One region of the Paenibacillus sp. AK121 genome, then DNA from elsewhere that is predicted to be linked to it. Evidence: riboswitches for the same ligand, from Rfam matches in the RefSeq annotation. Region 1 holds a riboswitch; the other holds the start of a gene.

What was found. A riboswitch is a leader RNA that binds a small molecule or an ion and turns the genes downstream of it on or off. The one in region 1 is predicted to bind S-adenosylmethionine.
Region 2: linked by a shared signal. The riboswitch ahead of metA (homoserine O-acetyltransferase MetA) and the one ahead of KSP24_RS13665 (methionine ABC transporter ATP-binding protein) in region 1 are both predicted to bind S-adenosylmethionine.

The regions. Positions count from the first base shown of each region.
Region 1 covers NZ_JAHPJM010000006.1:257,925-261,646, reverse strand. Annotated here, with positions in the region: gene KSP24_RS13675 (UbiD family decarboxylase) at 1-894, shown strand, start outside; gene KSP24_RS13670 (Cthe_2314 family HEPN domain-containing protein) at 951-1,670, shown strand; SAM riboswitch class I at 1,800-1,938, shown strand; gene KSP24_RS13665 (methionine ABC transporter ATP-binding protein) at 2,075-3,106, shown strand; gene KSP24_RS13660 (methionine ABC transporter permease) at 3,093-3,722, shown strand, end outside.
Region 2 covers NZ_JAHPJM010000012.1:65,713-69,434, forward strand. Annotated here, with positions in the region: gene KSP24_RS19555 (PLP-dependent transferase) at 1-571, opposite strand, end outside; gene metA (homoserine O-acetyltransferase MetA) at 696-1,613, opposite strand; SAM riboswitch class I at 1,731-1,857, opposite strand; gene corA (magnesium/cobalt transporter CorA) at 2,407-3,342, shown strand; gene KSP24_RS19570 (HRDC domain-containing protein) at 3,501-3,722, opposite strand, start outside.

The DNA of each region.
Region 1 (3,722 bases):
GATTTCCCTGTGTTTCATGTCAAACATATGCATCACCGTAAAGATGCCATTTATCCGGCAACCATTGTAGGTAAGCCGCGGCAGGAAGACTACTATCTCGGCGAGTTTTTGCAACGTCTGTTGTCGCCCGCCTATCCGCTTGTAATGCCTTCCGTCAAGTCGTTATGGGCATATGCGGAAACAGGTGTACATGCGCTGGCAGCGGCAGTCGTACGTGAAAGCTACTCCCGTGAAGCGCTGGTATCCGGCTTTACCATTCTGGGTCAAGGCCAATTGTCGTTGACCAAATTCCTGATGCTGACGGATCGGGTAATCGATTTATCCGACTTTAACCTGCTGCTCGAAACCATTTTGGAACGATTTAATCCAGCCAGAGATTTGTTTATTTTCAACCATACGTCTCACGATACACTCGATTACACGGGCCGTAAGCTGAATCATGGCAGTAAGGCGATTCTGATGGGAGTAGGCGAGCCTGTGCGTGAATTGCCTCGCGTTTATGAAGGGGGCGATCTGCCGGGAATTCGTGACATCGAACCCTATTGCGGAGGATGCCTCGTTGTATCCGGCTCGTCCTTTGAGCAGGATCCTGAACTCGCTGCGCGTGTATTGGAGCGATTAGCTGCGGGTGAGCAAGAGTGGCCACTTGTCTTTATCGTGGACGATGCCAAAGAAGTTGTTCGCTCCCAAGCTTCGTTCCTGTGGACGGTATTCACACGCTTTAACCCGGCTACAGATATGTACGCCGACAGCGAAGTGCGTTTGCATCACCTGAACTATAAGCTGCCGATTGTGGTGGATGCACGTATGAAGCCGGGCTACCCTGATGAGGTACTGCCGCGTGAAGATATTGTTAAGCTTGTAGATCAACGATGGACGAGTTATTTCGCTTGACGCCTATTAAAGCATCTTAACAGCCGGATTTTACAGATATGAAGGAGGCGTGAAGCATGATACGCAAGCTGTTGGGCGAGCCCCCGCGTGTAAATAATGGTTTCCTGCTGGATGCCATGAATAGCATGTCAGACATGTTACATTTGCTGGAACGACAAATCCAGGCCAGTGGTGATCCGACTCATGACTTTCGGAAGGCGGATATTTTGACGCGTGGTCTAATCTCGTCATTGGATGAACTGGAGCAGAGCTATCATGCTGCCGCCTTTTTTCGTATGAAAGTAAAAGCCGGATACGCTGAAGATATGAGCAAGGATGAAAAATCCGATTATGCCTTGTACGTATTCTTTTATAAGGATGGATTTGTGCGGGTATTCTCTATTTTGGATAAGTTGGGTAACTGGATGAATGACCTGTATGATTTGAAAACAGGGCAGTATAAGGCGCACTATTCTTATTTTACTGTGTTGCGACAGCTGAAGTATCTCAAAATGCATCCTATATTGACCGATAATTTAATTGATATCAAGGACACATATAACGATGCCATCAATCGCCTGCGTAAGCGGCGAAATACGGAGATACACTATATGAACACGGAAATGCAGGATGATCTCTGGCAACGTCACCGTGCTTTGTATGGCAAAATCCAACTGGAGGACCTCGATCACCATCTAGAAGATTTGCAGCAGGGCTTGGAAATGGTATGCCGGTCGCTATTAAACGCATTTTCTTATACTGCGAAACAATGGGAGAACCGGGCAGTGCGCCCATAAATATGACAGAAAATATCCTTTGACAAAGCAATGTAAACTATCTATACTGAAACCTAGTTTCAGAAAAATGCTTGAATTATTTTTTTATATAAACTAAACGGACAGCTAAAGCTGGAGTTTAACATATTTTTCTTATCCAGAGAGGTGGAGGGACTGGCCCGATGAAGCCCGGCAACCCGTTCTTTCCCGGTGTAATGCACCGGGAGGGAACATATGGTGCTAATTCCTACAAAACCGCTAGAGTTATAGCGATTTTGGCAGATGAGAAAAGGTTCGCAAGGTGGGGCCCTTTTCATTCTGTGAAAGGGGCTCTTTTTTGTATAAATAAATAGCGATTTTATACAATCCTGAGAGATGACAACTGGTTAAAAGGGTAAGGAAGAAGTGAAGGGGGTCGCAGCACGTTGATAGAGCTTAAGCAATTAACCAAGCATTATGGTAAAGGCAACCGACGCGTTAATGCGTTGTCCGGGTTGAATCTTTCTATAAAGCGTGGAGAAATATTCGGGGTGATTGGTCATTCCGGGGCGGGCAAAAGTACGTTGATCCGCTGTATTAATTTATTGGAGCGCCCTACTTCAGGCGAAGTATGGGTAGATGGGGTTAATCTTGCCACTGTGAGTCAATCCCAGTTACAGAAGCAACGTCGAAAAATCGGAATGATTTTTCAACATTTTAATTTGTTGTCTTCAGCGACAGTGTATGACAACATTGCATTTCCATTACGTCTAGTAAATACCCCTAAGCAGGAGATGGACAAGAAAGTTCGCGAGCTGCTGGAACTAGTGGGGCTGAAAGAACACAGTGGAAAATATCCGTCACAGCTCTCGGGTGGACAGAAGCAGCGGGTAGGAATTGCACGGGCACTGGCTAGTGATCCGCATGTGTTGCTGTGTGACGAAGCGACGTCTGCACTTGATCCGCAGACGACAGGGTCTATCCTGAAATTGCTGTTGGATATTAATCAACGTTTTAATTTGACCATCGTATTGATTACTCATGAGATGCATGTCATTCAAAGCATTTGTGACCGAGTTGGCGTCATTCATCAGGGCAATATCGTGGAGCAAGGTCCGGTGGCGGAAGTATTTTTGAAGCCACAGCATCAGGTAACTAAGGACTTTATCCAGCGGGAGGCAGAACATCCCGAGGAGTTACAAGCAGCGATTGCAGCTGCAGGTAGCGGGGAATCGGCACAGGTGGTACGTATCTCCTTCTTAGGCAGTAAAACTTATGATGCGATTCTGTCGCGTACAGCTCGAAGTACAGGTGTTGATTTTGCAATCTTGCAGGGAACCATCTCTACGATTAAAAATGTACCGTATGGACAGCTGATCGTTCGTTTTGAAGGAAACCATTCAGATATAGAGCATACGCTGCGCGAAGTATCTGGACAAGGACTTGATGTGGAGGTGATTGACAATGAGCGAACTTGATTTTTCGCAAGTGAGTTGGGAAGAGCTGGGGAATTCTACTCTGGAAACCCTTCAGATGCTCGGGGCATCTGCATTATTCACCCTCGTTATTGGTTTGCCGCTCGGTATATTGTTGTTTCTGGCGAGCCGCTCCTCGTTGACTCTGATGAAGGTGATGTACATTGTATTATCCTTCATCGTTAATATTTTGCGTTCCGTACCATTTATCATTTTGATCGTTGCACTTATTCCTTTTACACGATCGTTGGTAGGTACCTCGACCGGAGTGCTGGGAACCATTCCGCCATTGGTTATCGGGGCTGCCCCTTTCTTTGCACGTCTTGTCGAAACATCTCTGCGTGAAGTGGACAAAGGTGTCATTGAGGCTGCACAAGCGATGGGAGCCTCGACAGGACAAATTATCCGGCGTGTGCTGTTGCGTGAGGCACTTCCGGGCCTGCTTGCCGCATTAACCATTACCGTCGTTACACTCGTATCGTACACGGCAATGTCCGGTATGATCGGGGGCGGTGGGCTGGGTACGCTGGCAATCAACTACGGCTATTATCGTTACGAAACGGCTGTAATGATCGTTGCAGTCGTACTGATGGTCGTATTGGTACAATTGCTGCAAATG
Region 2 (3,722 bases), on a different contig from region 1:
CACCCAGTTCCAATGGCCGCTGGAAATATGGTGTTAGCAGCGTATTATCTACAATAGTAAGCAACTCATGTTGTGATGCCCATGAAGCCACCGCTTGAATATCAGTTATCATCATTAACGGGTTTGTAGGCGTTTCTATGAATACAGCTTTGGTATTCGGTCGACATGACTGTTGGAGTGCTTCAAGATCGTTTGTATCCACATAGCTTGCGGTCACACCAAATTTGGATAAAATACGCTCTAGCAAACGATAGGTCCCGCCATAAAGATCCAGCGATACAATGAGGTGGTCTCCCTGTCCAAACAATGCAAATACAGTTTGCAGCGCTGCCATACCTGAGCTGCAAGCAAAGCCTGCATCACCAGATTCAAGTGCAGCAGCAGCCTCTTCCAGTACCTTTCGGGTGGGATTAATCGTCCGAATGTAATCAAACCCAGTGCTTTGGCCCAGACGGGGATGGCGGAATGCCGTAGATTGGTAAATCGGGTAATTAACAGCCCCAGTTACTGGCTCCTCAATTGAACCAATTTGTGCCAATCTGCTTTCGATTTTCCACTGTTTCTCACTCATATGAATCCTCCTGTTCACTTCCATAGTAGGTGCTATAACATATGCTGCAAAAATGGATGTCCAAGACTATACTGCTGCGCTACTGCAAGGTGTTACTGTATAAGGGTAAACGACAAGCCCCTTTTTAAATCTGAGGTCCGATATCATAAGGTGTTTCTTGGTATACATAATAGTTAAGCCAATTTGAAAATAATAAATTGGCATGAGCTCGCCAGATAGAGGGTGGTATGCGTTCAGGATCATCGTTAGGAAAATAATTTTTGGGGACGTCAATATCCAGTCCTTTGGCCACATCGCGGTCGTATTCCCATTTCAGTGAAAGCGGGTCATATTCAGAATGCCCTGTTACAAAAATTTGTTTACCGTCAAGTGTGGCTACTAGGTATACTCCAGCTTCCTCGGATTCGGATAAGACTTCTAATTCGGCAATATGATCAATATCTTCCCGCCGAACTTCTGTATGTCTGGAGTGAGGAGCATAAAACAGTTCATCAAAGCCGCGTAGCAATTTTACTTTAGGTTTAATTACGGTGTGTGGAAATACGCCAAAGCATTTGGTGTCGAGCCCGTATTTAGGGACATCGAAATGATGGTATAAGCCTGCCTGTGAGGCCCAACAGATATGCATGGTCGAAGTTACATTCGTTTTCGTCCATTCAAAGATCTGCCGGATCTCTTCCCAGTAGTTCACATCCTCAAACTCAAGCTGTTCAACCGGAGCTCCTGTAATGACCATGCCGTCAAAACGACTGTTCTTGATCTCATCAAACGTTTTATAGAACATGTTCAAATATTCTTGCGATGTATTTTTGGATATATGAGACTTCATATGCACCAACGTGACATCTACTTGTAGCGGCGTATTACCGACTAAGCGCAACAGTTGGGTTTCCGTCGTTTCCTTGGTAGGCATTAAATTCAAAATGGCGATACGCAACGGACGAATATCCTGATGATAAGCCAAGCTTTCATCCATTACGAAAATATTTTCGCCCTCCAGCACTTCCTTGGCAGGCAGCGTGTCTGGGATTTTAATCGGCATGTAAACTCACTCCTTGATCGGTAAGTTGTGCGAAAATCGTCTGGTAGAGATGCCGGGCATATAATAAAAAGACCTTTCTCAGTTAGAGAAAGGTCATATTTGTATCCATATGCGCCTCTCTCATCTGTCAGGGCTACGCTTTTTTGTACAAAGCGCGAGTCCTGCAAGAATTAGCACCGTGCGATAAAAATCGCCGGTTGCCGGGTATCATCGGGCTAGTCCCTCCACCTGCTCTTGATAAGATTTCGCTATATTCATTTTGGGTTCACAAAGTTCTTGTTGTTCACTTTAATGCATCGGCTGGGCTTCGTCAAGATGGACTTATAAATTTGTGCCCTGCATTCACATTTTGTCTACCTTTTCCATAGGTTAAATCATATCCTCGCTGTCGTAGAAGCTCATATGACTGCTGTTGATTTTGCCCATGATTTTGCGCTTGAAAGGCCGTAGGCCGAGCGTTATACTATACAAGTGCTAATAGGCAAAAATATGGTGCAGCAGTGTAGATTAGAGTGTTTTCTGCGATACTGTGGCAATCTAAAAAAGAACATTTGTGAGGTGAATCCGGAATGGAAGGCGACCCGAGTCCGAATAGGCGGCGATCCCTGAACAACAGCATAGGAATGACTTCAGCTTGCCGAAAGACGGGACGCCAGGCTCTGCACGCTCCAAAAGCCTTCTGCTTTTGATGGTATGCACGCTTACCCGAACCGGCTAACTGGCTAACTGAGTCCATTCCTTATGCTTAAGGTAAACGTATTTCCGTTACGACGGAGCATAAGGAGTGACATATATGAAAATCCGTTTGGTTAACAACGGGGTTTTTACCCCTGTCGAAGAAATTGAAATGGCGCTCACTGCACCGGCAGAAGGCTTTTATTGGATTGATGCCGATGTCGAGGATCTGACAGTGCTCCAGCCCTTATTTTCTATGCATGATCTTGCAGTAGAGGACTGTTTAAGTGAAGAAGAACAGCGTCCAAAGATTGAAATTTATGAAAGCCATTATTTTATCGTTGTAAATAGTATTCGTTTTGATGATGAAGAAATATTTTTGCGTGCTTTGAACATTTTTCTCGGCCGCCATTTTATCATTACGGTGACCAAGCAGAAAATCAATGAGCTTCGTACTCTCAAGCCTATGCTGTGGGAGCAGGAAGTCAGCCAGCCTGACCGTTTTATGTATCTGTTGGTCGACTTGATCGTTGACAACTATTTTCTGGTTGGTGACCGGATTGAGGTTCGTATTGAAAAGCTGGAAGAAGACATTCTAATGCATACGAAAAAGTCGCACTTGAACGAAATCATCGGCTTGCGCAGTGAGATTTTATGGCTAAAAAAAGTGCTCGGCCCGCAAAAGGAAGTCATCAATACCCTGAACAAACGGGATTTGCGACTTATCGACGATCAACTACAAAAATATTTTAGCGACATTTATGAAAATGCTGTGAAAATTTCGGAGACTTTCGAAACTTATCGCGACTTGATGGGGAACCTTAGAGAAGCTTATCAGTCAAGTATCGCCAACCGTGCTAATGAAATCATGCGTGTGTTTACCGCCATTACAACCGTATTTATGCCGTTGACGGTCATTACCGGAATATATGGGATGAACTTTGATAATATGCCTGAGCTTCATACACGTTATGGTTATTTTGTCGTCATTGGGATTATGGTGGCACTAGGTGTCAGTATGTTCTGCATTTTCCGCAAGAAGGACTGGGTTTGAAAAGAAGAGAGTAAACCAAAACTACCAAGCTGGGTGTTTATTCCGATTTTTCAAGCTTGGTCATCAAAAGCAGCAGCTGATTCCTATGAGGAACTCGCTGCTGCTTTTTTTATATTGCACCTTATTTGTACTTTAGGGCACTTCCAATCGTCTCTATATTATCCAACATGTTGGTCAGGTACCTCCTGATGGCGGAACCGTATACGAATCAATCGCAATCGCTCATAAATTTGATCCATTCCTGTTTCCGTCGCTTTTTCTTCTCCATACACTTTTAGCATAATGGGCTTGAGCAGCGTATCTCCCAACTCTGCATAAGCAGACCAGATGGCTGCTTGCTCCTCCTCAGATACATGTGCCAATTCCGTGCAGATCAGCTT